Regions from separate parts of the Rugamonas sp. FW305-51 genome, predicted to be linked through region 4. Evidence: predicted binding sites of a transcription regulator. Region 4 holds the regulator's gene; each other region holds the start of a gene.
The links. The regulator sigma-54, encoded in region 4, starts transcription at its own class of promoters, with help from an activator protein. The targets are predictions, from matches to a motif close to TGGCANGNAANCTGCTTT.
Positions count from the first base shown of each region.

Region 1: AC3WOS_RS09765 (flavin monoamine oxidase family protein) is a predicted target of sigma-54. The motif match lies at 3,527-3,544, and genes of this name have one in related genera.
Region 2: AC3WOS_RS12820 (PEP-CTERM sorting domain-containing protein) is a predicted target of sigma-54. The motif match lies at 1,599-1,616, and genes of this name have one in related genera.
Region 3: AC3WOS_RS26400 (pilin) is a predicted target of sigma-54. The motif match lies at 2,088-2,105, and genes of this name have one in related genera.

Region 1 covers NZ_JBYSZG010000010.1:107,046-114,120, forward strand. Annotated here, with positions in the region: gene AC3WOS_RS09755 (DEAD/DEAH box helicase) at 1-701, shown strand, start outside; gene AC3WOS_RS09760 (Mu transposase C-terminal domain-containing protein) at 1,135-3,162, shown strand; gene AC3WOS_RS09765 (flavin monoamine oxidase family protein) at 3,607-5,196, shown strand; gene AC3WOS_RS09770 (c-type cytochrome) at 5,193-5,615, shown strand; gene AC3WOS_RS09775 (RidA family protein) at 5,654-6,151, shown strand; gene AC3WOS_RS09780 (TonB-dependent receptor plug domain-containing protein) at 6,316-7,075, shown strand, end outside.
Region 2 covers NZ_JBYSZG010000015.1:76,143-83,217, forward strand. Annotated here, with positions in the region: gene AC3WOS_RS12815 (glycosyltransferase) at 1-446, shown strand, start outside; gene AC3WOS_RS12820 (PEP-CTERM sorting domain-containing protein) at 583-1,518, opposite strand; gene AC3WOS_RS12825 (PEP-CTERM sorting domain-containing protein) at 1,754-2,695, opposite strand; gene AC3WOS_RS12830 (acyltransferase) at 2,893-3,567, opposite strand; gene AC3WOS_RS12835 (nitroreductase family protein) at 3,571-4,665, opposite strand; gene AC3WOS_RS12840 (ThiF family adenylyltransferase) at 4,662-5,531, opposite strand; gene AC3WOS_RS12845 (YbdD/YjiX family protein) at 5,673-5,873, opposite strand; gene AC3WOS_RS12850 (carbon starvation CstA family protein) at 5,873-7,075, opposite strand, start outside.
Region 3 covers NZ_JBYSZG010000063.1:22,649-29,723, reverse strand. Annotated here, with positions in the region: gene sucC (ADP-forming succinate--CoA ligase subunit beta) at 1-327, shown strand, start outside; gene sucD (succinate--CoA ligase subunit alpha) at 341-1,222, shown strand; gene AC3WOS_RS26405 (FHA domain-containing protein) at 1,354-1,950, shown strand; gene AC3WOS_RS26400 (pilin) at 2,153-2,617, shown strand; gene ltrA (group II intron reverse transcriptase/maturase) at 3,080-4,447, shown strand; gene AC3WOS_RS26390 (flagellar brake protein) at 4,563-5,273, opposite strand; gene AC3WOS_RS26385 (hypothetical protein) at 5,709-5,912, opposite strand; gene moaC (cyclic pyranopterin monophosphate synthase MoaC) at 6,004-6,510, opposite strand; gene AC3WOS_RS26375 (M48 family metallopeptidase) at 6,720-7,075, shown strand, end outside.
Region 4 covers NZ_JBYSZG010000041.1:22,698-29,772, reverse strand. Annotated here, with positions in the region: gene AC3WOS_RS22495 (monovalent cation:proton antiporter family protein) at 1-1,033, opposite strand, end outside; gene AC3WOS_RS22490 (KpsF/GutQ family sugar-phosphate isomerase) at 1,154-2,161, shown strand; gene AC3WOS_RS22485 (KdsC family phosphatase) at 2,161-2,700, shown strand; gene lptC (LPS export ABC transporter periplasmic protein LptC) at 2,710-3,303, shown strand; gene lptA (lipopolysaccharide transport periplasmic protein LptA) at 3,331-3,906, shown strand; gene lptB (LPS export ABC transporter ATP-binding protein) at 3,909-4,664, shown strand; gene AC3WOS_RS22465 (RNA polymerase factor sigma-54) at 4,682-6,157, shown strand; gene hpf (ribosome hibernation-promoting factor, HPF/YfiA family) at 6,232-6,588, shown strand; gene AC3WOS_RS22455 (threo-3-hydroxy-L-aspartate ammonia-lyase) at 6,704-7,075, opposite strand, start outside.

The sequences.
Region 1 (7,075 bases), on a different contig from region 4:
CGGGCAACATCGTCGGCGCCATCGCCAACGAAGGCGGGGTCGATTCCAAGCATATCGGCCGCATCGAGATCTACGACGACTACAGCGTGCTCGATATGCCGCAGGACCTGCCGGCCGACGTGCTGGAGCACCTGGCCTCGATCAAGGTGGCGGGCCAGCAGCTGCGCATCAGCCGCGACGACGGCGGTGTGACGCCGGCCGTCGCGCCAGCCGCATCTGCCGCAGCTCCGGCAGCTCCGGCAGCACCGGCGCCCGCGAAGAAGGCTTCGCCGCTGGCCAAGGCGGTGCAGGTGGCGCCGGTCGAACTGGAGGCGGCGCCCGCCAAGAAGAAAAAGGAAAAGCCGGGCAAGGTGCAGCTGCCCATGAGCGCATTCCGCATCGAGGTGGGCAGCAATCAAGCCGCCACGCCGAGCAATATCGTGGGCGCCATCGCCAACGAGGCGGGGCTGGAGGCCAAGCATATCGGCCGCATCGAGATCTTCGACAGCTACAGCATGCTGGAGCTGCCGGCCGGAATGCCGGACGATATCTTCCAGCACCTGGGCAAGGTGTGGGTGGGCGGCGCCCAGCTGCGCATCAGCCACGCCGACCGCATGCCGCCGGAATCGGGCAAGTCCACGCCGCCCAAGAAGCCGGCGCCGGGCGCCAAGGGCGACAAGTTCAAGGCCAAGCCGGGCCACAAAGGCCCCAAGGGCTACTAAGGGCCAGCAAGGGCTGCCAGGGCTGCCAGGGCCACCACGGGCCGCCGCAGCCTGGACGGCTGGTGCCGGCCGCGTGCCGGCGGCGACATGATCTGAACCGAACAACAGGGCCTGCGGGCCCTGTTGTCGTTGGTGGACGCCGGCCGCGATGCGCTGCGTGCCGTGCGGACGCACGGGGGCGGTGCGCGCTGCGCCACATTGCACCACAACCAAGCTTGCCGGACGGGCCATCAGGCGCCTGCCGCCGCCGTGCCATAGGGGAGGGCCGGCTGGCACGAGCTGGCCTGGATATTGCATCGGAGTGGGGGCATGCCGGGATGACGCATGCGCTGATTGTCGGCCTTGCACCATGCCGGTTTCACCTAGGAGCCCGTGAAATGTCCCTGTCCATCCTGCCGCGGCACCCGCGCGCGTGCCCGTGCGAGGGCCGCTGATGCTGCTTCGGAACGACCTGCTGCATTACGAGCAGCCGCAGCCTCGCACCGTGCGCGTGCTGTGGATTGCCCCCAACCGTGGCTATGCCTGCGTGTTCGACGTGCACGCCACATCGGCCGAGGTGGAGCGCGTGCCGATGCCGGCGCTGGAAGAGGACCTGGCCAGCGGCCGGGCGCGCAGGCTCGCCGCCGACCCTTACCTGGTGCTGCAGGGCGACGAGCGCCTTCCGGCCAAGCACCTGGCCTTGCGCGCGCGCGCCTGGTCCATCGTCGAGCCGCTGGTGCGGCACGAGCCGGACATCTACGAACCGCGCCGGCGCGGCCAGCTGATCGCCCGCTATACGCAGCTGCATGGCGTATCCCACCCCACCATCTACCGCTACCTGCGCCGCTACTGGCAACGGGGCCAGACCCCCAACGCACTGCTGCCCGATTACGCCAACTCCGGCGCGCGTGGCAAGGTGCGGGCCGCATCGGCTGGCGTCAAGCGCGGACGGCCCCGCAAGGACGGCACCGATCCCGGCGTCAATGCCGACGAGGAGATCCGGCGCGTGTTCAGGGTGGCCGCGGCGCGCTACGCCGACCAGAACCCGCGCTTTTCGCGCCGCGCCGCCTATGAGCAGATGGTGCGGGAATTCTTCCGCCCGCGTCGCATCGACGTGGCGGCGGGGCGCGTCCACGATGTGAGCGAGGCGTCGCCATTGCCGGCGCCTACCTTCGGCCAGTTCAGCTACTGGCTCGATCAGGATCGCGACCGCCCCGCCAGCGCAGCCCGCCGCGTCTCGCGCCGCAGCGCGCATGTCGCCGATGCCGGCGGCGCACCCGCCAACGTCGCCAACACCGCCAAAGTCGCTAACGCCGTCAACGCCGCCAAAGTCGCCAACGCTGCCGCCGGCGGTGCGGCGCCGTTCGCCCCGCTGCCATTACTTGGGGCGGCACCGGCTGCCGCCGCGCCCGCACGGCTGGCCGAGCCGGCTGCCGGCGCGACGCCGGGCCGTCCCGGCGACGTCTATTATCTCGATGCGGTGCGCGCCGACGTGCTGCTGGTGTCGCGCACCGACCGCGCGCAGCTGCTGGGGCGGCCCCTGGTGTACGCCACGGTGGACCGCTACAGCGGCATGATCACCGGCCTGTCGGTGAGCCTGGCGACGCAGCCGGGACCGGAAGGCCTGCTGGCGCTGGCCAACAGCGGCGCCGACAAGCAGCGTTATTGCGAGCGCCACGGCCGCGCCATCGAACCGGCGCAGTGGCCAGGGCGGCATTTGCCGGCGCGTCTGCTGGCGCCGCCGGCGCTGGCACGCAGCTGGAACGGCGAAACGCTGCTCAACAACTTCAATGTGCGGTGCGCGGTGGCGACTGCCGTCCCGCCCGCGTGGCAGGCAACGCTGGAACGGCGCTTTCGCCTGCTGGCGCCCGATGCCGCCGGCGCCGGCAACGGCAGCCTGCTCGATGGCATGCTGGACCTCGAGGAATTCACCCGCATCGTCATCGACTGCGCGCTGTTCCACAACAACGTGCCGCCTGGCGGGGCCGGCGCCGTCGGCCATGCCGATGCTGCGAACATGACGCCGGCCCTGGCGCCCGCCGCCTTGTGGGAATGGGGCGTGGCGCAGCACGGTGCCGCCATCAGGCCGTATCCGGAGCAGATGGTGCGTTGCTGCCTGCTGCCGCGCACCGTGGCGACGGTGACGGCCGAGGGCATACACCTGCACGGCAATTACTACACCTGCGCCCGCGCCATCGAGGAGCGCTGGTTCGAGCGGGCGCGCCTGCGCGGCCAGTGGAGCATCACGGTCGGCTACGACCCGGCCGACATGGACGTGGTTTATCTGCCCGATACCGGCGCCGCCCTGCATTTCCATGCCTGCCACCTGCTCGAGCGCAGCCTCGCGCACCGCCGCCTGTCGGCGCTGGAGATCATCCTGCAGCAGGAACGGCGCCGCTACCTGCGCGAGCGCATCGAACAGGCCGTGGCCGACGACCTGCGGCGCAGCACCAGCCTGCGCCTGCCCGCCGTCACCAGCTAGTCCTCCGCACGGTGCCCGCCACCGTGCATTTCCTCCCCCCGCATTTTCCGGTGCACGCATCCTCGCGGTGCGATGCACCATTTCGTCTGCGCGCACAGCCGGCACGTGTCGGGACGCATGCCTTGGCAGCTTACAAGCCGCTTTCAGTGACGCTCAAAACAAAGTCTGTCGGGGTTGAATAAAGTGCGTCCCGGATGCCGCCTGGCGGCATAGCCTGGCGCTTCCCGCGCGGCGCCGCAACGGCCGGTGATCGGACGCGGAACGGACTTTGTTCAATTTAAAGAAGGCCATATGCCATAAGGTGCGCTTTAACGATGAACCATCTTTGTTTGCGCAAAAAAAAGGCTGTAATCGGCCGCGATTGTGGCATGCGGATTGCTAGAAGGAAGTCATGGGCCCAGCAATCGCCCGCCGACTTTTTATCAGCAAATGGTGAGGAAGCAGATGGATAGTGCAAACGCAAAGCCGATCACACGCAGGGACTTCTTGTATCGCGCCGCCGCCGTTGGCGGCACGGGATTGCTGTTCAATACCATGAACGCCTGGGGCATGGGCATGACCTCGAAGGCATCGGGCCCGCCGGAGCTGAGCGGCAGCGGCAAAGGAAAGAAAGTGGTGATCCTGGGCGCGGGCCTGGCCGGCATGACTGCCGCCTACGAACTGGGCAAGCTGGGCTACGATTGCCAGATCCTCGAGGCGCGCGGTTTCGCCGGCGGCCGCTGCCAGACGGCCCGCAAGGGGGTGTCCATCACGGAGCTGGGCGGCGAAAAACAGACCTGCCAGTTCGACGACGGCCTGTATATCAACCACGGTCCGTGGCGCATCCCGCTGCACCACCAGTCCACGCTGCATTACACGCGGGAGTTCGAAGTGCCGCTGGAAGTGATGGTCAACGATAACGACCATGCCTTCGTCTACCTGGAAAACGGCGGCCCGCTGTCGCGCCAGCGCCTGCGGCCGGCGCAGATCAAGGCCGACCTGCGCGGCCACGTGGCCGAACTGTTGGCCAAGTCGGTGCAGGGCAAGCAGCTGGACCAGCAGCTGACGGAAGACGACCAGCACCTGCTGCTCGATTACCTGGCGCACGAAGGGCAGCTGTCGGGCAGCGACCTGCGCTACAAGGGCCGCAGTGGCCGCGGCTACGCCGTCAACCCTGGCGCCGGCGTGGTGCCCGGTCCCGGCACGCCATCCGATCCGCTGGGCCTGCGTGAGCTGCTGGCGTCCAAGGTGGGCAACGTCTACAGCGCCGTGCAGGACTTCCCCATGCAGAACACCATGTTCCAGCCGGTGGGCGGCATGGACCAGATCGCGAAGGCGTTCGAGCGGCGCGTGGGCCGCCACATCCGCTATCACGCGGAAGTGCGCACCCTACGCCAGGACGGGCAAGGCGTGACCGTGACCTATCAGGACACGGCCACCGGCAAGGCTGGCGCCATCCGCGCCGACTACTGCCTGTGCGCGCTGCCGCTGTCGGTGCTGCGCAATATCGATACCGACTTTTCCGACCGCTTCCAGCAGGCCGTCAAGGCCGTGGCCTACGCGCCGGTGGGCAAGATCGGCCTGCAGATGAAGCGCCGTTTCTGGGAAGAGGAGGACCACATCTATGGCGGCCACGTACTTACCGACCTCAAAGGCATCAATACGATCTCCCTGCCTTCTTCCGGATGGCAGAAGAAAAAGGGCGTGCTGCTCGGCTACTACAATTACCAGACCGCCGCCATCGAAGTGAGCGGGCTGTCGCCGCGGGAGCGGGCCGAATTCGCGCTGGCGGCGGGCGAGCAGATTTTCCCGGCCTACCGTTCCTCGTTCGAATCGGCCTTCTCGGTGGCCTGGCACCGCATCCAGTACAACCTGGGCGGCTGGGCCGAATGGACCGACAAGACCCGCGCCCAGGCCTACCCCGTGCTGGTGGAGGGGGAAGGCCGCGTGCTGCTGGCGGGCGAGCACCTGAGCTACCTGACCGGCTGGCAGGCCGGCGCCATCGAATCGGCGTGGCAGCAGATCGCCCGCATCCATGAAAGGGCCAGCGCATGACGACGCCTCTCCGCGCCACCTTCGCCCGTACCGTGACCGGCTTGCTGGCCGCCGTCGGCCTGTGCGCCACGCCCACCGTCTGGCCGCAGGACGCGGGCCGGGCCCTGTTCCTGAAAAACTGCGCGGCCTGCCACCAGGCCAGCGGGCGCGGCATCCCCGGCGCCTTTCCCGCACTGGCCGGCAGCGCGCTGGTGCGGGGCAAGGGGGCGGACGTGGCGGCGGTGCTGCTCAAGGGGCGGGGCGGTATGCCCGACTTCAGCGACACGCTCAGCGACCGCGACATCGCCACCGTGCTGACCTATGTGCGCAGCAGCTGGGGCAATGCGGCCGAGCCGCTCACCGAGCAGGAGGTGCTGTCCCAGCGCGATGCCTTGCAGGTGGCCCGTTACAGCAACGGCGAGCTGTCGAACAAGCACTGATACGGCACCGATTTCCTTTTCCACTACCGCGAGCAACCATGAAAAAGACCATTACCGCCATGTTGATTCCCGTCGCGCTGGCCCTGGCCTGCGGCTCGGCCGGCGCCCAGGGCATCGTGCGCCACAAGATTCCCGGTTCCGACTTTCCCATCGCGCAGGCGGTGACGATCCCGCCCGGCACCACGCTGCATTTCATCAGCGGCCAGGTGCCGCCCGTGATCGACCAGGCGGCGCCGCCCGATTCCCTGGCCGCCTACGGCGACACTAAAACACAGACCCTGGGCGTGCTGAAGAAAATCCGCGAAGTCCTGCAGGGCATGGGCCTGGACATCCCCGACGTGGTGAAGATGCAGGTGTTCCTGGTGGGCGATCCGGCCAAGGGCGGGCGCGCCGACATCAAGGGCTTCATGGAAGGCTACACCCAGTACTTCGGTGGCAGCCAACCCAACTTGCCGGCGCGCGCCGTGATGCAGGTGGCCGCGCTCAACAGCCCCGGATGGCTGATCGAGATCGAGGTGGTCGCCGCCAAAAAATAGCGCCGCCGCGCGTGCGCCAGTGCGCGGCCGCAGCCCTCGTGCCCACAGCCGCGCGGATGCGCACGCGCGGCGCCTCCGGCACGCATTGCAAATTTCCCGTCGCCCGTTATCCGTCACTGGTACGGCGGCTCCCGTTTTGATTTTTTAATCTGAAGAGGAACTCCATGCATAAGGCCATACTGAAGTCCGGCGCCGCTGCCGTCCTGCTGCAAACCTTGCTGCACACGGGCCATGCCCTGGCCGCCGATGAACCGGTGCCCGTGCCGGCCGGGGCGCCCGCGGCCGATGCGGCCGATCCCGGCGTGATGGCGTCGGCCGGCGCCATCATCGTTACCGGCACCCGTTCCACCGGCCTGACGGTGGCCAATTCCGCCTCGCCGATCCAGGTGCTCGATTCGTCCTCGCTGCAGCGCACCGGCCAGCCGGACCTGATCCAGGCGCTGGCCCAGAACCTGCCGTCGTTTACGGCCCAGGCGGTGGGCGGCGACACGGCCAACCTGACCCTGTCGGCCCGGCTGCGCGGCCTGAGCCCCAACAACACGCTGGTGCTCATCAACGGCAAGCGCCGCCACGGTACGGCCAACCTGGCCGTGCTGGGCGGGCCATACCAGGGCGGCGCGGCAGCCGACCTGAACTACATCCCGGTGGCGGCCATCGACCATATCGAAGTGCTGCAGGATGGTGCGGCGGCCCAGTACGGGTCGGACGCCATCGCCGGCGTGATCAACATCATCCTCAAGTCGAACAGCCATGGCGGCACGGCCAGCGTGACGGGCGGCGGCTATCCGGACGGCGGCGGCCACACGGGCGGCGCCTCCGTCAACGTGGGCGTGGAACCGTTCGAGCGGGCCTACCTGAGCCTGACGGCCGACTCCAAGTACCACGGCTTCAGCGACCGTGGCGGCATCGACCCGCGCGTGAGCG
Region 2 (7,075 bases), on a different contig from region 4:
ACGGATTGGCCGGCTTGCCCGTGACCGTGATTGCGGCCACGGCCGGCAAGCCCATGCCCGCTTCGGTGCCGGCCAATGCACGGGTGGCCTCGCATCTGCCGGGCGACGAGGCGGCCCGGCGCGCCTGCCTGGTGGTGTGCAACGGCGGCAGTCCCACCAGCCAGCAGGCGCTGACGGCCGCCGTGCCCGTGCTGGGCATTGCCGGCAACCTGGACCAGTTTCTCAACATGCATGGCGTCGTGGCCGCCGGCGCCGGCGCCCTGCTGCGGGCGGACCGGCTGAGCGCGGGTGCCGTGTGCCGCTGCGCCGAAGCCCTGTTGAACCAGCCCCATGTCTACAGTGCGGCGCTGCGGATCGCCCAGCAATTCCGGCACTATCCGGCCGGCGAGCGTTTCGGCGCGCTGCTGGCCGGCGCGCTGGCTGCCCCGGCCGCGCCGCTGCCGTAGGGGCCGCGGCTTGGGCGGCAGCGTGGACCGCGGCTTGTACCTAAGCCTGGGCCGTGGATTGGGCCTAAGCTTGGGCCGTCGCTTGGGCCTCGGGCCACGGCGTGGACAGGGGCCGGAGCCGCCGTTCGACCGGCGGCTAGGCTGCCGGACGGCGGCGGGTGCCCAGGGCCAGGCCCGCGAAGCCCAGTCCCATCAGGGCCAGCGTGGCCGGTTCCGGCACGGCCGAGAAGCTGACCGAGCCATCGACCTTCAATTCCGGTACCGTGGTGGGCGCCGTGCCGTCCCACATCACGTCCGGCGTGAAGAACGACGGGACGTTGGTGGTGCCCGTTTCCTTGTTGCTGACGATGGAGCCGGTCACCACGTCGAGGAACAGCGGATTGACGTAGTCGATCATGAAGCGCGAATCGAAGGAGCCGGTACCGATCGGCCCGGCGGCCGTGAAGCTGGCGTCGTTGAAGATCAGGTGGGCCGACAGGATCAGGGTGCCGTCGCCATCCGTGTCGCCGGCGCCCGTACAGCCGGCCGACGTGACGCCGGTGCCGTAGCAGCGCACGGTGCCGCTGCCGTTGCCCGGCACGGCCTTGCTGTTGGGGCCGGCCACGGGCGTCAGGTTGTCGAAGTAGACGGCGAAGTTCTGCACGCCGGCGTGCAGCGGGTCCACATCCATCGCGGCCGACTGGGCGGCGGGCATGGTGAAGTGGGCCGTAGTGGCCGTCTGGGCGTCGACCAGCTCCTGGAAGCGCACCACGGTGCTCAGCTCAAAGCCCGCGTTGAGCCCGGGCGGGGTGACGATGGCGGGGATGTTGCTGTTGCTCATGGTGCCGACCACGTTCTGGGTGCGCAGTTCCGTCACGTACGGGGCGGCGCCGCCGGGGCCGACCGTCAGGCCGGGAATGAAGCCGGTGGCCACGGCCGTGTCGGTCACATTGGTCCACAGGTCGGCATAGGTGTTGTAGACGCCGTTACCCAGCGTGGACAGGCCGATGGTGGCGCCGGCGTGGGCCACCGTGGGGGCGGCCATCGTGGCGGCGATGGCGATGGCGCCCAGCGTGAGGTTGAAGTGTTTCATGGCTACTCCCAAGTAAAGTAAAGCACGGTCACATACGGGTTGGTGCTGCATGGACCCCGGCGAGGGATCGTAGCCAGAACATTGCAAATTCCATGCTAGGTTTTATTTTCATAGGAAAAACAAGGACTTGGCTTGAGCTTGGTAGAACGGGAGCGGAATAATGCCCGGCAGTGTAAAAAAATCCGGCAGGGGCTGCCGGATGCAAGGGGAAACGTGTCGCCACTGCGGCAGCTGCTCAGGCGGCCCGCCTGCGGCGCTGGCCGAGCGCCAGGCCGGCGAAGCCCAGACCCATCAGCGTCAGCGTCGCCGGTTCGGGGACAGCCGCAAAGCTTTGCGATGAATCCACCTTCAGGAATGGCACGCCGCCCGGGTCTGGCGCCGTACCGTCCCACATGGTGTCCGGGGTGAAGAAGGACGGCACGTTGGTGGTGCCGGTGAACTTGTCGAGGAAGATGCTGTTGGTGGTGATGTCCAGGAACAGCGGGTTGACATAATCGATCATGAAGCGGGAGTCGAACGAACCCGTGCCCACCGGCCCGCTGGCCGTGAAGCTGGCGTCGTGGAACACCAGGTGTCCGGACAGGATCAGGGTGCCGTCGCCGTCGGGATCGCCGCCGCTGGCGCCGCAGCCCACCGACGTGACGCCGGCGCCATAGCAGGCCACCGTGCCGGCGCCATTGCCCGGTATGGCCTTGCTGGTGCCCAGCTGGTCGAAGAAGATGGCCACGTTCTGGACGCCCGCATGGCCCGGGTCCACATCCATGGCGGCCGACTGGCTGCCGGGCAGGGTGAAGTGGGCGGTGGTGGGGGTCTGGGCGTCCACCAGCTCCTGGAAGCGCACGATCTTGCTGATCTCGAACGTGCTGTTCAGCCCGGCCGGGGTGACCAGGGCCGGGATGTTGCTGTTGGTCATGGTGCCGATCACCATCTGGGTCCGCAGTTCCGTCAGGTAGGGCAGGGAGCCGCCCGGGCCCACCGTCAGGCCGGGGATGAAGCCGCTGGCCAGGCCGGTGTCGGTGACGTTGGTCCACAGGTCGGCATAGGTGGTGTAGATGCCGTTGCCGGCAGTGGACAGGCCGATCAGCGGATCGGCTACGGCGGCGGCCGGTGCCGCCAGGGCGGCGGCCAGCGCCGCTGCCGCGAGCGCGCCCGGCAGCGCGGTTGGATGGATGTTCATGTATGCCTCCAGGGAAAGTTGGGCCAATTGTTTTGTCGCAAAACCCGTATCCGGATTTTGTGTAATGTTCTGAGCAAAATCCCTGCCATCGGAATTTTTGTCCATCCAAACAAGGACTTGGGACGTTAGTCTGGATGGGGCCGCCTACCCTGGCGGCGGCCACTGTAAAGAAAACCGGCAGCCGTCCACCAGCGGGCCTATGCCGCGCCGGCCGGCCCCTTCAGGCGCCGGGCCGGTATCCCGCCCCACACTTCGCCCGCTTCGATGCGGGTATCCTTGGTCACCACGGCGCCGGCCGAGACGATGGCGCCGTCCCCGATCCACGCCCCGGCCATGACGACGGCGGTGGCGCCGATGGTGGCGCCGTCGCCGATGGTGACGCTCTTCAATTCCATGCGGCTGCCTTCGATGACGTGGGCGAAGATCACGGCGTCATGGCCGATGATGGTGTTGGCGCCGATGCGCGTCAGGGGCGGGTCGAGCAGCACGCCGGCGCTGTAGGTGTTGGCGCCCAGGCGGGCGCCCAGCGCCAGGTACACCAGCCGCAGCAGCGGCACCGGCAGGAAGTGGGTGCGGATCAGGGAGTTGAACAGCATCAGGTAGAACAGGATGTTGACGTTGGCGGCGAATTCGTCGCGCGAGCCGGGCGCTACCGGCCCTTCGCGCAGCGGCACGGCCAGCAGGAACAGACGGTAGGCGAGGAAGGCCCACAGGTAGGTCAGCACCACGCCGGCCAGCACCAGCAGCACGCCGCGAAAGTCGCCCAGCGGCAAGCGCCCCAGCAGCAGCGCCGTGCTGCCCACGCCCAGCAGCAGGATCAGGCCCAGCAGTGACAGGAAGCAGGCGATCTCCCCTGGTTTGATGGCGCGCATGGCTTACTCCTGTTGCGGCGCGGACGGCACGATCAGCGCCCCTAGCGGCAGGCGCAGCGAGCGGGCCGTGGGTGCGGCGCCGGCGCCAATGCGGCCCATGAACACGGCGTGCTCGAAGTCGTGCCGGCCGATCAGCTGCTGCGCCTGCTGTGCCAGTTCGCGCGCCCGCGCGTGCATGCCGGGCGCGCGCGAGAAGGGACGGCTGTCGCGTACGTAGCGGGCAAAGATCAAGGGCGTCAGTTCGGGCTGCAGCTGCAGGCCGTAGCGGGCGGCCGTCAGCCAGAAGCGCTGCATGGCGCGTCCGGCCGCCACGTAGTCGTCCGTCGACTGCGGCCGCTGGTCGGCCACCAGCACGAAGTGGGCGGCGCAGGCCAGGGCCGGGACCAGGTCCATTTGCAGTCGCGGCGCCACCGTGCCGGCCAGCCAGGTGTTGAAAAATTCCACCCGCTGCCAGCTTTGCATGACCCAGTGCATGAGGCGCGCCGTCAGCGGATCGACACCGAGCGCCTGGTCGGGGATGCGGTCGTGGCTGAAGCGGGCGTGCCATTCAATCACGCTGCGGTGCACCTGGTGCGCTTCCGGCATGGTCAGGCGCAGTCCGGCGTTGCGGTACAGCAGCCTGGCCATGGCCCAGCGCTGGCGCCAGCCGGCCAGCCACACGGCGTGATAGCCGGGCGGCAAGGCGGTCTGCAGCGCATGGCGTTCCTCCTTGCTCAGTGGACGCGTGCTGAGCGGGCGGCGTTGCACGCTGCGGCGCTCGATGGCCGTGGCCAGCGGGTCGGGCTCGCTGCCTGGCGCGCTGGTGAAGGCGACGTCGAAGGTGGGCCGGTGCTCCGGCGCCTCGGGCCGGCGCCGCGCCTGCATGGCCAGGCGGAAGATGCTGGCGGCGCAGGCCATGGTTTCCAGCAGGGCGCCCAGCGACATCTGGCTGGGATGGCCGTCGAGGTCGTAGACGCAGTGCGCGCGCGTGTCGAAGCCGTGTACGACGAGGTGGCGGGCGTCGACGATCTCGAAGCGCCACGGCTGGGTGTTGTCGCCGCTGGGCGCCCAGCGGGCCAGGTCGAGGATATGTGCCAGCGTGGGGTCGAGCGCCGTCATGGCTGGCCTCCCGGCTGGCTGCGCCGCACCAGCGCCATGGCCAGGCGTTGCAGCGGATGGCGGTTGCCGCCCGGACGCCAGGTGCGCACCAGGCGGTTGCGGTAGGCGTCGAACTGGAAACCGTGGGGCGCGGCCAGCACGGGGCCGCGCCCCAGCAGGATCTTGAGGGCCTCGGTGGCGGCCACGCCCGCGCACAGCTGGCAACCCATGATGGTGGACGGCCCGCGCCGCCGGGCCAGGTCGATGCTGGACGGATCGACCAGGTAGCCGCTGTGCAGCCCGGCCGGCGCCAGCCCGACGAGAAAGCGCAGCGCCTTTTCCGCCTCGCTGCGCCGGCCCCAGCCAAAATAATCCTCGAACGTCATGCGGCCCGGCAGGAAGGTGAGCACGGCCGTGCCCATGCCCAGCGGTGCGGCCGTGATGGCCGGCACCCGCAGCCGGGCGCAGGCGGCAAAGGTGGCCTGGCGGGCCGCGAAGGCGAAGAAGTCCAGGCCGTCGACGTACAGGTCCACCCCGTCCAGGAAGGCGGCCAGGTTATCCTCGTGCACGCCGGTGGGAAAGCTCGTCAGCGTCAGCCTGGGATTGATGTCGCGCGCCATGGCGGCCAGCACCTCGACCTTGGGCTGGCCCAGGGTGGACATGGCGGCGCCGGCCTGGCGGTTGACATTGGCCAGGTCGAACTGGTCGAAGTCGGCGATGTGGAAGGCGCCTATGCCCAGCCGCGCCAGCGTCAGCAGGTGTACCCCGCCCACGCCGCCCATGCCGGCGATGGCGATGCGCTTGTTGCGCAGCACGGCCTGTTCGGCCGGTGTGACCCAGCCTATGTTGCGGGAAAAAGCTTCCTGGTAAGAAAAAGTGTCGGTCATGGCGCCCCTCGTCACGCGCCGAGGCTGGTTGCCCGGCTGAACTCAGTTAGACCGGAGGACGCATAAAAAAGTTCCGCACGGCCGGTCAGGGCGGTGCGGAACAAGAGGAGTAACTGACGGGGGAGCAATGCGGACGGGAAGTCAGCAGCAGCCGCCCCGCTTGCCGGCCCCGCCGTAGCGGGCTTCCTGGCGTTCGCGGAAGAATTCCTCGTAGCTCATCATCGGTTCGCCCGGGTGGGTCGCTTCCCGGTGCGACACGTAGGTATCGTATTCGGGCAGGCCCATCATCAGGCGCATGCTCTGGCCCAGGTAGCGGCCGGCCTTGACGAGGTCGTCCAACATCACTGCACCGTCGGCATCAGCACCAGCGGGCTTTCCTGGGTGCTGGGATGGGCGCTGGCGCGGGCCGCCAGCACGGTGCGGATGCCGAACACCAGCACCGCCAGCACCACCACCATGAAGAAGCCGGCCAGGGAAGCGTCGAGGTAGTCGTTGAAAATCACCTGTTGCATCTGGGCCACGGACTTGGCCGGCGCCAGCAGCTTGCCGTCGTCCAGCGCGCCCTGGTACTTGGCGGCGTGGGCCAGGAAGCCGACGCGCACGTTGGCGTCAAAGATCTTCTGCCAGCCGGCCGTCAGCGTGCACAGCAGCAGCCAGGCCGTGGGCACCATGGTGACCCACGCATACTTGCCGCGCTTCATCTTGAACAGCACGCAAGTGCCGAGGATCAGGGCGATGGCCGCCAGCATCTGGTTGGCGATGCCGAACAGCGGCCACAGCGTGTTGATGCCGCCCAGCGGATCGACCACGCCCTGGTACAGGAAGTAGCCCCAGGCCGCCACGCACAGGCCCGTGGCCAGCAGGTTGGCGTACACATTTTCCGTCTTCTTCAGGGCCGGCGCGAAGCTGCCCAATAAATCCTGCAGCATGAAGCGGCCGGCGCGGGTGCCGGCATCGACGGCCGTCAGGATGAACAGGGCTTCGAACAGGATGGCGAAGTGGTACCAGAAGGCCATCATGGTCTTGCCGCCCAGCACACCCGACAGGATGTTGGCCATGCCCACGGCCAGCGTGGGGGCGCCGCCGGCGCGCGAGATGATGGACACTTCACCCACGTCCTTGGCGGTCTGGGTCAGCATTTCCGGCGTGACGTAGAAGCCCCATTGCGACACGGCATGGGCAGCCGTCTCGGCCGAGGTGCCGATCAGGGCGGCCGGGCTGTTCATGGCGAAGTACACGCCCGGCTCGATGGTGGAGGCGGCCACCAGGGCCATGATGGCGACGAACGATTCCATCAGCATGGCGCCGTAGCCGATGAAGCGGGCATGGCGCTCGTTCTCGATCATCTTGGGCGTGGTGCCGGAAGCGATCAGGGCGTGGAAGCCGGACACGGCGCCGCAGGCGATGGTGATGAACAGGAAGGGGAACAGGCTGCCCGACCAGACCGGGCCGCTGCCGTCGATGAACTTGGTCATGGCCGGCATCTTCAGGTAGGGCGCCACCAGCACGATGCCCAGCGCCAGGCCGACGATGGTGCCGATCTT
Region 3 (7,075 bases), on a different contig from region 4:
GAGCCGGCCAACTTCCTGGACGTGGGCGGTGGCGCCACGGCCGAGAAAGTGACTGAAGCGTTCAAGATCATGCTGAAGAACCCTGGCCTGAAAGCCATCCTGGTCAACATCTTCGGCGGCATCATGCGTTGCGACGTGATCGCCGAAGGCGTGATCGCGGCATCGAAGGCCGTTTCCCTGCAAGTGCCGCTGGTGGTGCGCATGAAGGGCACCAACGAAGACCTGGGCAAGAAGATGCTGGCCGAGTCCGGTCTGCCCATCATTGCGGCCGACACCATGGAAGATGCAGCGAAGAGCGTCGTCGCCGCCGCTGCCGGTCAAGCTTAATTAAGGAATCAACATGTCCATCCTGATCAATAAAGATACCAAAGTCGTAACCCAAGGCATTACCGGCAAGACCGGCCAGTTCCACACCCGCGGCTGCCGCGACTACGCGAACGGCAAGAACTGCTTCGTCGCTGGCGTGAACCCGAAGAAAGCCGGCGAAGACTTCGAAGGCATTCCTATCTTCGCTAACGTCACGGAAGCGAAAAAAGAAACCGGCGCCAACGTGTCGGTGATCTACGTGCCGCCAGCGGGCGCCGCTGCCGCCATCTGGGAAGCCGTGGAAGCGGAAATGGACCTGGCCATCTGCATCACCGAAGGCATTCCTGTCCGCGACATGATGGCCCTCAAGGACCGCATGGCCAAGACCGGCTCCAAGACCCTGCTGCTGGGCCCTAACTGCCCAGGCCTGATCACCCCTGACGAAATCAAGATCGGCATCATGCCAGGCCACATCCACAAGAAGGGCCGGATCGGCGTCGTGTCCCGTTCGGGCACCCTGACCTATGAAGCCGTGGGCCAGCTGACCGCCCTGGGCCTGGGCCAGTCGAGCGCCGTTGGTATCGGCGGCGACCCGATCAACGGTCTGAAGCACATCGACGTCATGAAGATGTTCAACGACGATCCTGACACCGACGCCGTCATCATGATCGGCGAAATCGGCGGTCCAGACGAAGCCAACGCGGCTTACTGGATCAAGGACAACATGAAGAAACCAGTGGTCGGCTTCATCGCCGGCGTCACCGCGCCTCCGGGCAAGCGCATGGGCCACGCCGGCGCGCTGATCTCGGGCGGCGCCGACACCGCGCAAGCCAAGCTGGAAATCATGGAAGCGTGCGGCATCACCGTCACCAAGAACCCGTCCGAAATGGCGCGCCTGCTGAAGGCGATGCTGTAATTTGGCAACGAGTTGGTGAATAATAACGGGGAGCCTGGTGCTCCCCGTTTTTTTTGCGCCGCTCCAGGCGCACACCAGCACCATTGCATCCGTATCAACCCGTATCAACCTGTATCTGCCGGAGACCGAGATTGGCGAAAATCATCATATCGCGCGAAGGCGTGGTGGAACAGCAAGTGCAGCTCAGCAAGGAGCGCATGACGATAGGCCGGCACCGGCACAACGATATCGTGCTGTCCCACCCGTCCGTCAGTGGCGAGCATGCCGTGATCGTCACCATCCTCGATGATTCCTTCCTGGAGGACTTGCACAGCACCAATGGTACTTTTGTCAACGGCCACCGCATCGGCAAGCATTTCCTGCAGCACCTGGACATGATCAAGATCGCCAAGTTCCAGGTCGAGTTCGTCGCCGACGGCGTGCGTCCGCTGGCCGCCGCGGCGGCGACCGAACCGCCGCTGGGCCAGATTGAAGTACTGAATGGCAACAACGCGGGCAAGCAGATGGCCCTGACCAAGCCGCTGACGACGCTGGGCCGGCCCGGGGTGCAGGTGGTGGTCATCAACCGCGGGGCGGACGCCTATACCATCGCCCATGCGGAAGGGGCCCAGCCGCCCCTGGTCAACGGCGCGGCCGTGGGCAAGCAGCCGCTGCGCCTCAAGCATGGCGATGTGATCGACCTGAGCGGCACCCAGATGACGTTCCGCCTGACCAGCCCGGCCGCCTGACAATTATTGTCAGCCCGGTGCCGTTTTTTGGCCCGGATGACAGATTTCGGCATATAGACTGACAAAAAAAGTCAGCCAAGGTGACGAAAATTAGCGCTTTCTCCCGTTTTCGGCCCCGCTCCGCCCCTGAATTAAGCTGGCACGGCCTTTGCTCATACTGAAGCGTGGTACCAAATTTCCTCAATCACTCAGGAGTAGCAAAATGAAATCGATGAAAATGATCAAGAAACAAGCACAAGCCGGCTTCACCCTCATCGAATTGATGATCGTGGTGGCAATTATCGGTATCCTGGCCGCCGTTGCTATTCCTGCCTACAGCGACTACACGCTGAAAGCCAAGGTCAGCGAGGCGAACTCGACTTCCGGTCCAGCCCGTCTGGCAGTGGGCCAGGCCTTTAACGAAGGCACGCTGGCCGCCGGTGTTGACGGTCCTGCCCTGGGTCTGCCAGCAGCCGCTTCGATCACCAGCAAGTATGTGGCATCGGTCGCTGTCGCCGGCGTCGACGCCACCCACGGCACCGTGACGGTCACGATGCGCGCCACCAACAGCGCCGACATCGATGCCAAGACCATCGTCTATGCGATCGCCTGCACTGCCGGTTCGTCGTGCGTCACCACCATCGATGCCGCCAGCACCGTGGTCGACAAGTATCGTCCAAAGATCTGATAGTCTAAGCTGACGGGTAACAAAAAAACGATGCAGCCGCGAGGCTGCATCGTTTTTTCTATGTGCGCCCAGCATGGGCGCGCTCCTGTGGGTGAAAGTCCCGCCGCGAGCTGACCACAGCGAGCGAAGTGAAGCGCAACTGCGGAAGAGTAATCGACCGTGGGAAGGAAGCGTGAATCGTAAATCATGAGCCGAGGTACACGAACCGCATAGAAGGCGTTGCCGAGCAGGGCGAGCGGGCATAGAACCGCGAAGCTCTTGTGCTCAAGGCGAAGTGGCGTAGATGCGGCGGTTGTGTGATGAAGGAGTGCGGCCCTTACCTGGGGACGCCCTGCCTCACGTCTGAAAGGACGGCGGCGCTGCCGTAGCAGGGTCTCAGCAGAGGTCATAGTAGTTGGTGGTAGCGCCGGCAAGGCTCGACCCCGCTGACGAAGGACCGAACGAGTAGGAGTGTTATCCGATATGGCGATGCGACAGGCAAAGCGTCAGATGCCCGCGAAAGCGGGGCGGGAGGCCGTAGGTCAGGGTGAAGCCTTGGCTGCCACCTCCAGCGACGAAGCCTGCTGCCCGCGCCATATGTCAGGAGACGCAGGATCAATGCTGCTGCGCGCGGCATTGAGAAGGGAAAGCCTGCTGCGGGCGTTCAAACGTGTGCGCGCCAACAAGGGCGCAGCCGGGGTGGATGGTCGGGACATCGACGAAACCTCGCGCTATCTGGCCGTGGCTTGGCCGGAAATACGTGAACAACTGCTGGCGGGGACGTATCGGCCCAGCCCGGTACGCAGGGTGACGATCCCCAAGCCCGACGGTGGCGAGCGCGAGCTTGGCATCCCGACGGTGACGGATCGGCTGATCCAGCAGGCACTGCTTCAGGTGCTGCAACCGATTCTTGATCCTACGTTCAGCGAGCACAGCTACGGTTTCCGTCCGGGCCGGCGTGCGCAGGACGCGGTGCTTGCCGCCAGGGCGCATGTCCAGTCTGGGCGCCGGATCGTGGTGGACGTCGACCTGTCGAAGTTCTTCGACCGGGTCAACCATGACATCCTGATCGACCGCTTACGAAAACGCATCGACGACACCGGAGTGATCCGGCTGATCCGAGCCTATCTGAACAGCGGCATCATGGACCATGGAGTGGTGCAGTCGCGGCACGAGGGCACGCCGCAAGGCGGCCCGCTGTCGCCACTGCTTGCCAACGTCCTGCTCGACGAAGTGGATAAAGAACTGGAGCGACGTGGCCATTGCTTCGCGCGCTACGCCGATGATGCGAACGTCTACGTCCGCAGCCAACGTGCTGGCGAGCGGGTGATGGTGCTGCTGCGCCGCCTCTACGATAAGTTGCACCTCGTGGTCAACGAAAGCAAGAGCGCGGTCGGCAGTGCCTTCGGCCGCAAGTTCCTCGGTTACAGCCTGTGGGTGGCACGCGGGAAAGTGGTGAAACTGAAGGTCGCGGAAAAGCCGCTGGCAACGTTCAAGCAGCGCATCCGTGAACTGACGGGGCGATCTGTGGGCCGCAGCATGCCGCAGATCGTCGAAAAGCTGCGCTCTTACATGCTTGGCTGGAAAGGGTACTTCAAGCTGGCGGAGACGCCGAAGATCTGGCGAGGACTCGATGAATGGCTGCGTCACAGGCTGCGGGCTGTCCAGCTCAAGCACTGGAAACGTGGCAAGACCATGTATCGGGAACTGACCCAGCTCGGGGCCGCGCCCTTGGTGGTGCGGCAGGTGGCCGCAAATAGCCGCCGCTGGTGGCGCAATGCGGACCGGCTGTTGAAGACGGTCCTGACGATTGCTTATTTCGACCGGCTTGGCGTACCTCGCCTGTCCTGACCTCAACTACTCGAACCGCCCGGTGCGGATCCGCACGCCGGGTGGTGTGGCAGGGGAGCGGTCCTCAAGGACCGCCCCCTATGCCGATTGGGAGACGCAAACCGGCGGTACGGCCTTACACGATCTTTTGCCGGTCCGCGATCAGCGCTTCGTAGGTCAGGTTCTGCAACATGGTGTAGTGCATGGGGTCGAGGTCGACAAACTGCACGCCGTAGGTGAATACCTCTTCCTTGTCGGCCGCGGCCGGCTTGACGATGTTGATGTTGCGGATGGTGGCGTTGGGATTGATGCGCACCTGGCGGTTGCCGGGCTGGGCGATCAGGTAGAACGACAAGCCCACCGTCGGCTCATCCTCGGGCAGCGGCTTGGGCGACTCGATCAGGGCGCCCGACACGCTCAGGTTGACGAGGAACACGGAAGTGTGGCCGTCCGGCGTGGTGACCTGGGCCGGAATATCGACCTTGACCCGCATGGCCGTGCGCAGGCTGGTGCCCTGGATGGTGGTGGGGAAGGACAGGTGGGCATAGTACAGCGGCCGCAGGAAAATGCGCTGCACGGTGCAGGCGAACGAGCACACGTTCACGCCGGAAAAGACGCGGATGGTCAGCTTGTCGCCGTCGTTGAGGGAGATGGGGGCGCCGTTTTCCAGCGGGATCTTGACGATCATGTACTCGTCCTTGACCCAGCCGATCAGCGTGGAGAAATGCTGGATCGGCTTGATGGTGCGGTGGGTGATGAACTGTATCCTGCCCCCGACCTGCAAATTCATCTGTTCGAATTCGTATTCCTGCGTCCTCGCTTCGCTCGGCGGTGCCGTGCTGCTCATTCTTGCGCCTTCTTTGCCTGCATGGATGTTTCGTCCCCTGTCCGCCGTCGGTGCCAGTATTTATCTGCCGACAGGAAATATTGTCGGTCGTTATTTTTATTATATACCCGCCAACTTGCCGTAACAATAAGAGGCACCCAGGCCGTCGTCAGCTCGTCACGCTCCAGTCGCCGGATATGCGGTCGTGCTTATCCATAACGAATTCTGCCCGGTCGGAACGCCTGCAGTAATTGACTAAGAAATGTCCACGTCGTCATCGTCATGACGCGGCTGGGCTGGACTTGGACCGGGTGGCGGAACAATATTAATGAACTGCACAGGATCGGTCGGGGTCAGCTCATATGGAATGCGGACGTTCGGGATGAAGAAATCCCTCTTCGATTGCAAATCTGTAGCCCTTGAGGGCATCTATGAGTATGTTCGTGTCGAACAGGACTAGCGCCATTCCGACCTCAATTCACGCTGATAGGCCAAGCCATCGGCGGGAATGTCCTCGCGCTTGGACCAGATACCGGCAACGCGGCGCAGCGCCTCCGCGCGACGTTCGCGCGCGCGCGCGATCGCCCTTTCTTTCTGTGTGACTTTTTTCTCAGTCACATCGGGCGACTGGTCGTCTTCATGCTGAACGATGGCCGTCATAGCGCAGCTCCTTGCTCAATGATGCGATCAAGTGTAGCGCATCTCCGGCTTGGCGTCGCCTTGGCTGCGCATCAATTCCGGGACAAGTACCTCAACTCGTCACGCTCCAGTCGCCCGACTTGCCGCCGTGTTTTTCCATGACGCGGATCTCGCCCATCACCATGCCCCGGTCCACGGCCTTGCACATGTCGTACACGGTCAGCAGGCCCACCTGGACGGCCGTCAGGGCTTCCATTTCCACCCCCGTCTTGCCGAACGTTTCCACCTGGGCCCGGCAATGGACGGCGCTGTTGGCCTCGTCCGTCTCGAAGTCCACCGCGACCCGGGTCAGGGCCAGCGGGTGGCACAGGGGCACCAGGTCGCTGGTGCGCTTGGCGCCCATGATGGCGGCGATGCGGGCGATGCCCAGCACGTCGCCTTTCTTGGCGCTGCCCGACAGGATGATGGCCAGCGTCTCCGGCTTCATGCGGATGGTGCCGCTGGCCACGGCGATGCGGTGGGTTTCCTGTTTGGCGCCGACATCGACCATGTGCGCCTGGCCGGTGGCGTCGAAGTGGGTCAGCTGGTCGGCGGGGGGCGTGGTTTTGCTGGTAGTCATGGGTAGCTTGCAGTGGTAAGGGCCGCGCGCGGGACGGCCGGTCATGGGTGGAATCGGTTGCTGGCCCGCTGCGTGCGGGCGCCAGTTGCGGGTATGATAGCACCGTGAACGCTGATCGAATCTTCCCCATTCCCCAGGACCGTCCGCCGCGCCGGACACCGCGGCTGCGCCTGCTGGCCGTCGCGCTGCTGTGCGTGCTGCCGTTGAGCATGGCGCAGACGGCGTTGCCACCGGCCAAGATCCCCAACCTGCCCAGCCTGGGCGACACGGAACGCCAGGACTTGTCGCCCCTGATGGAGCGCAAGCTGGGCGAGGAAATCATGCGCGACATCCGGCGCGACCACGATTTCCTCGACGATGCGCCCATCCTCGAATACCTGAACCAGTTCGGCAATGCGCTGGTGGAGGCGCGGCCCGGCGCGCGCGGCGAGGCCAGCTTCGACTATTACTTCTTCGCCGTGCGCGATCCCCAGCTCAACGCCTTCGCGCTGCCGGGCGGCTTCATCGCCGTCCATTCGGCCCTGCTGCTGGCGGCCCAGAGCGAGGCCGAGCTGGCCTCCGTGCT
Region 4 (7,075 bases):
CGAATTCGCCGGCCTGGGCCAGCGCCAGTCCCGTGCGCAGGGCCACGCCGTCGGTGGCGCCGTACAGCTTGGCCAGCCCGGCGATCAGGGCGAACTTGAGCAGCACGGGGCCGGCCAGCAACAGCAGCACCAGCCACCAGTTTTCCAGCACCAGGCGCACGTTGAGCAGCATGCCGATGGTGATGAAGAACAGCCCCAGCAGCACGTCGCGGAAGGGCTTGATGTCTTCCTCCACCTGGTGCTTGTATTCCGTGTCCGAAATCAGCATGCCGGCCACGAACGCGCCCAGCGCCAGCGACAGGCCGGCCCGCTCCGTGATCCAGGCCGCGCCCAGGGTTACCAGCAGCAGGTTGAGCATGAACAGTTCCTGCGAACGGCGCTTGACGACGATGGTGAACCAGCCCCGCATCAGCTTCTGGCCGAAGAACAGCAGCAGCACCAGCACGGCCACCGCCTTCAGGCTGGCCCAGCCCAGCGTTTCGAGCAGGCGGTCGGGCTGCTCCGTCAGCGACGGAATCAGGATCAGCAGCGGCACCACGGCCAGGTCCTGGAACAGCAGGATGCCGATGATCTTGCGGCCATGGGCGCTTTCCAGTTCCAGCCGCTCCGTCAGCATCTTGGATACGATGGCGGTGGACGACATGGCCAGCGCCCCGCCCAGCGCAAACGCGGCCTGCCAGCCCAGGTGCAGGCTGGCCGGCAGCAGGCTGCCGATCAGCCAGCCGAAGCCCATGGTGAGGGCGATGGTCAGTCCCACCTGGGCCATGCCCAGCCCGAACACGATGCTGCGCATGGCCATCAGCTTGGCCGTGGAAAATTCCAGGCCGATGGAAAACATGAGGAACACGACGCCGAATTCGGCCAGTGTCTGGCTGGCCTCGTTCTGTTCGGCCAGGCCCAGCGCGTGGGGGCCGATCAGGATGCCTACGGCCAGGTAGCCCAGCATGGGCGGCATATGCATCATCCGGAATGCGACCACGCCGAGCACGGCCGCGCCCAGCAGCAAGAGAGTCAGTTCCAGGGATGAAAACATTTAATTCCGTATCATGGGGTGGTCGATTCCGTTGTTTGTCAGCCTTTGTTACCACTGGCAAGTTTTTTGCTTACCCAATTCGGCTATACTTTCGGCATGAGTGTAACCCATGAAAAAACAATGCTGAAAGCTTTTGATCGAATTGACCCGGCCACTGCCAGCCGGGCCCTGGAACTGGCCCGCGAGACGCTGCAGATCGAGGCCGACGCCATCGCCGCCCTGCACGCGCGCCTGGCCACGGACGACAGCGTGGGCCGCGCCGTGTCGCTCTTGCTCAATTGCAAGGGCCGCGTCGTCGTGTCGGGCATCGGCAAGTCCGGCCACATCGCCCGCAAGATCGCCGCCACGCTGGCCTCGACCGGCACCCCGGCCCTGTTCGTGCATCCGGCCGAAGCGGCGCACGGTGACCTGGGCATGGTGACGGCCGACGACGCCTTCATCGCCATTTCCTATTCGGGCGAAAGTGCGGAGCTGATGGCCATCCTGCCCGTTGTCAAGCGCATGGGCAGCGCCCTCATTTCCATGACGGGCAAGCCCAATTCGAGCCTGGCGCAGCTGGCCGACGTGCACCTGGACGTATCGGTGGCCAAGGAAGCGTGCCCGCTCAACCTGGCGCCCACGGCCTCGACCACCGTCACGCTGGCGCTGGGCGACGCCCTGGCCGTGGCCCTGCTGGACCTGCGTGGCTTCAAGGAAGAGGATTTCGCGCGCTCCCATCCGGGCGGCGCCCTGGGCCGGCGCCTGCTGACCCACGTGCGCGACGTGATGCGCAGCGGCGACGCCGTGCCGCGCGTGACGGCCGACGTCAAGCTGACGGACGCGCTGCTGGAAATCACCCAGAAGGGCATGGGCATGACGGCCATCGTGGACGCCGACGGCCGCCCCGTGGGCATGTTCACGGACGGCGATTTGCGCCGCATGATCGAGAAGGTGCAGGATTTCACCCAGGTCGTGATCCGCGACGTGATGCACCCCAACCCGCGCACCATCACGCCCGAAAAGCTGGCGGTGGACGCCGTGGCCGTGATGGAACAGTTCCGCATCAACCAGATGCTGGTGGTGGACGAGGCCGGCAAGCTGGTGGGCGCACTGCACATCCACGACCTGACCCGCGCCAAGGTGATCTGATGAAAGACGCCTACAAACTGGAAAACGTGGCCCGCGCCGCCAAGGTCAAGCTGATGATCTTCGACGTGGACGGCGTGCTGACGGACGGCAGCCTGCACTACGGCGCCGAGGGCGAAGCGCTCAAGACCTTCAATGTGCACGACGGCCTGGGCATCAAGCTGCTGCAGGAATCGGGCGTGCAGACGGCCATCATCAGCGCGCGCGTGTCGCCGCAGGTGGTCAAGCGGGCGGCCGACCTGGGCATCGGTTTCCTGCACCAGGGCGGGCACGACAAGCTGACCCCGTTCAACGCCCTGCTGGCCAAGACGGGCCTGACGGCCGACCAGGTGGGCTTCATCGGCGACGACGTGGTCGACCTGCCCATCCTGACCCGGGTCGGCTTCGCCGTGGCCGTACCCAACGGCCGGGCCGATGTGCTCAGCCGCGCGCATCACGTGACGGAAGCGCGGGGCGGGGGCGGCGCCGTGCGGGAGGTGTGCGAATTCCTGCTGCGGGCCCAGGGCAACTACGACAAGATCATGGCCCAGTTCCTGGTCTGAGGCGGCATCATGCACAAGAAAACGGCACACCGCTGGCGTTTGACCCTGATCATGCTGTTCGGCGTGGCATGCGCGCTCGGCACGTTCTGGCTGGTGCAGGTGGTCAACCAGGCGGGCCGCCAGGCGGAGGCCGACAGCCACCGCAACGAGCCGGACTACATCATCGAGCGCTTCAGCTTCGTGCGCCTGAACAAGGCCGGCCAGCCCAGCTACATCATCGCCGGCGACAAGCTGACCCACCACCCGGCCGACGATTCGTCCGACGTGGACCATCCCACCGTGCACAGCCTGGCGGGCGACCAGCCGCCCATGAACGTGCGGGCCGACCAGGCCCGGGTGGACCAGGATAACAGCCGCGTCAAGCTCAGCGGCGACGTGCGCGTGGTCCGCCCGGCCGCGGCCAACAGCCAGGCCATGCGCATGACCACGTCCGCGCTGACGCTGTACCCGGACGACGAGAAAATGGAAACGGACCAGCCGGTCGAGCTGCAGCTGGGCGCCTCCAGCGCCCGCGGCACCGGCATGAAGGCCGACAACGCCACGCGCCAGATCGCGCTGGGCGGGCGCGGCCAGATCCACCTGCCGCCCCGTGCGGCGCATTGATACAGAACGATATAGAACGGATTCGCAATGAAAAAACTCATCCTGTCGGCGGCCCTGCTGTGGGCGGCGGCCGGCCTGGCCCACGCTGAAAAGGCGGACTCCAGCAAGCCGACTGAAATCGCCTTCGACCAGCTGGAAGTGGACGACGTCAAACAGATCAAGATCGCCACCGGCAACGTGATCCTGACCCGCGGCACCTTGCAGATGAAGTCGCCCAAGGCCGTGGTGCATGAAGACCCGGAAGGTTACCAGTACGTGACCATGACCAGCACCCCCGGCACCCCGGCCACCTTCCGCCAGAAGCGCGACGGCGCCGGCGACCAGTGGGTGGAAGGCCAGGCCGAACGCATCGAATACGACGGCAAGACGGAGCTGGTCAAGCTGTTCGCCAAGGCCCGGATCCGGCGTCTGGAGGCGGGCAAGCCCAGCGATGAAGTGCAGGGCGAATTCATCTCCTACGACAGCCGCAAGGAATTCTTCGCCGTCAAGAACACGGCCACCGGCGAGAGCAAGCCGGGTGCCGGCCGCGGCACCATGGTGATCCAGCCGTCCAACAAGAGCCCGGCGCCGGCAGCGGCTTCCGTGCCGCCGGCGGGGAAATGAGCATGGACATGCAACGCTGCGGCAGCACCCTGATCGTGCGCGGTCTGCAAAAGAGCTACGGCAAGCGCCAGGTGGTGCACGACGTCTCGCTGCAGGTCGAGTGCGGCGAAGTGGTGGGCCTGCTGGGCCCCAACGGCGCCGGCAAGACCACCTCGTTCTACATGATCGTGGGCCTGGTGCCGTCGGACGCGGGCACCATCGACATCTCGGGCGTCGACATTTCGTCGCTGCCCATCCACCGGCGGGCCGTGATGGGCCTGTCCTACCTGCCGCAGGAAGCGTCCGTGTTCCGCAAGCTGACGGTGGAAGAAAACATCCGCGCCGTGCTGGAAATCCAGCAAGTGAACGGCAAGCCTTTATCCAAGGCCGAAATCGATGAACGGCTCAATACCCTGCTGGCCGATCTGCAAATCGAGAAGCTGCGCGAGAACCAGGCGCTGTCCCTGTCCGGGGGCGAGCGGCGCCGGGTCGAAATCGCGCGCGCACTGGCGACCAATCCCCGCTTCGTGCTGCTCGACGAACCATTCGCCGGGGTCGACCCGATCGCCGTCATTGAGATCCAGCGCATCGTGCGCTTCCTCAAGGAACGCGGCATCGGCGTGCTGATCACCGATCACAATGTGCGCGAGACGCTGGGCATCTGCGACCGCGCGTATATCATCAACCAGGGCACGGTATTGGCGTCAGGCCGGCCAGACGACATCATCGCCAACGAATCGGTGCGTCGCGTGTATCTGGGTGAACACTTCCGTATGTAAGGTATGTAAGTAAAGCCATGAAACAGTCATTGCAACTGCGCACTTCGCAGCACCTCGCGCTGACCCCGCAACTGCAGCAATCGATACGCCTGCTGCAGTTGTCCACGCTGGAGTTGCACCAGGAATTGGAACAGCTGCTGACCGACAATCCGCTGCTGGAGCGGCTCGACGATCCGCTCGACCATTCCGTGCGGCTGCTGGCCGACGGCGCCATCAGCCAGCAAAGCGCGCCGGCCGAGGCGCCGCCCGAAGGCCCGCCCGGCCAGCAGCAGGATGCGCCCGCGCCGGCCGAGGCCGAGCCGTTCGAGGGCGCCGACGGCGACGCCGCGCCCGAGGGCGACATGGACTGGAGCGACGCCGGGCGCAGCAAGACGCCCGACGACGAGGACTCCCGGCCCCAGCTCGAAGCAAACCACTGCACCCTGCGCGAACACCTGATGGAGCAGATGCGGGTGACGGTGCTGGAAATGCGCGACCGGGCGCTGGTGGAAATCATCATCGACGCGCTCGACGAAAACGGCTACCTGGAAGAACCGCTGGAAGAAATCCTGGCCCGCCTGCCGGCAGAACTGGACATCGAGCCCGAGGAGCTGCAGACGGCCTTGTCGTTATTGCAAAGTTTCGACCCCGTGGGCGTGGGCGCCCGCAACGCCTCCGAGTGCCTGGCGCTGCAGATCAAGCGCATGCCGCACGTGCCGCTGGTGACGCGCCGCATGGCGCTGGCCATCGTGGAACAGCACCTGGCCTGGTTCGCCCAGCGCGACTTCAACAAGCTCAAGAAGGCCATGCAGTGCGACGACGAGGACTTGCGCGAAGCGCAGGCCGTGATCCGCCAGTGCAATCCGCACCCGGGCGCCGCGTTTGCCTCGGACGTGTCGGACTACGTGGTGCCGGACGTGATCGTCAAGAAGGCCCGCAACGGCTGGCAGGTCACCTTGAACAACGACGTCATGCCGCGCCTGCGGGTCAACGCCATGTACGCCAACCTGCTCAAGCAGGGCAAGGGCGAGGGCGCCATGGGGGCCCAGCTGCAGGAAGCGAAATGGCTGATCAAGAACATGCGCCAGCGCTTCGACACCATCCTGCGCGTGGCGCAAGCCATAGTGGAACGGCAAAAGAATTTTTTCTCGCACGGCGCCGTTGCCATGAGGCCCCTTGTGTTGCGTGAAATTGCTGATACACTGGGACTACACGAGAGTACTATTTCTCGGGTAACAACTCAGAAGTATATGCTGACCCCGCATGGCATGTTTGAGTTGAAATATTTCTTTGGCAGCCATGTCGCCACCGAAGCGGGGGGAGAAGCATCATCGACGGCGATACGTGCACTGATCGTGCAATTGACAGGAGCAGAAGACCCTAAAAATCCTTTATCCGACAGTAAGATTGCGGACATGCTGGGAGAACAAGGCATGGTGATTGCGCGACGAACTGTTGCCAAATATCGCGAAGCATTAAAGATCCCGCCAGTCAGTCTCCGCAAGTCTTTGTAGTTATCTGGTTCCTGCGCGCCCGGCCTGAAAGGGCAGCGCACTGACCGTAAGCGACATCATCTTTAGGAGTGTGTATGAATCTCACCATCAGTGGACATCATCTCGAAGTGACCCCAGCCATTCGCGAATATGTGCAGAACAAGCTGGAGCGCATCAAACGCCACTTCGATCAAGTGATTGATATTGCTGTCATCCTGACCGTAGATAACCTCACCGAGAAAGAGAAGCGCCAGAAGGCAGAGATCAATTTGCGCATGTCCGGCAAGACCGTGTATGTGGAGAGCCTGTCGCAAGACCTGTACGCCGCCATCGACACCCTGATCGACAAGCTTGATCGTCAGGTCATGAAATACAAATCCAAAGTTCAGGAACACGGCCACGATGCGATCAAGCATCTGCCGGACACCTTCGAACCCGCCGCCACCGCATAAGACGGTCCCGGCTTGAGAAAACAAAGGGCGCATCTGGCGCCCTTTTTTGCGGCCCTACGTCGCGTACTTTTCGTCTAAACCGTATAAATGGTATAAACCGTATGCGTGCTGGGGGTCAGTTCTGCGGCGCGCTGCGCGCCATGCACTCGGCGAACAGCGCCATATCGATATTGCCACCGCTGACGATCACGCCCACTTTTTTGCCGCGGATATCGACCACCCCGTTCATGGCCGCAGCGGCGGCCAGCGCACCGGCGCCTTCCACCACCATCTTCATGCGCTCGGCGAAGAAACGGATCTGGCTGCGCAGCTGGTCGTCGTTGACGGTGACGATGTCGCGCACGTGGGTCTGCAGGATGGGCAGCACCAGCTTGCCGATGTGCTGGGTCTGGGCGCCGTCGGCGATGGTGTCGGGCACCTCGATGTGGACGATCTGGCCGCTGCGCAGCGAACGCTGGGCGTCGTTGCCCGCCTCCGGCTCGACGCC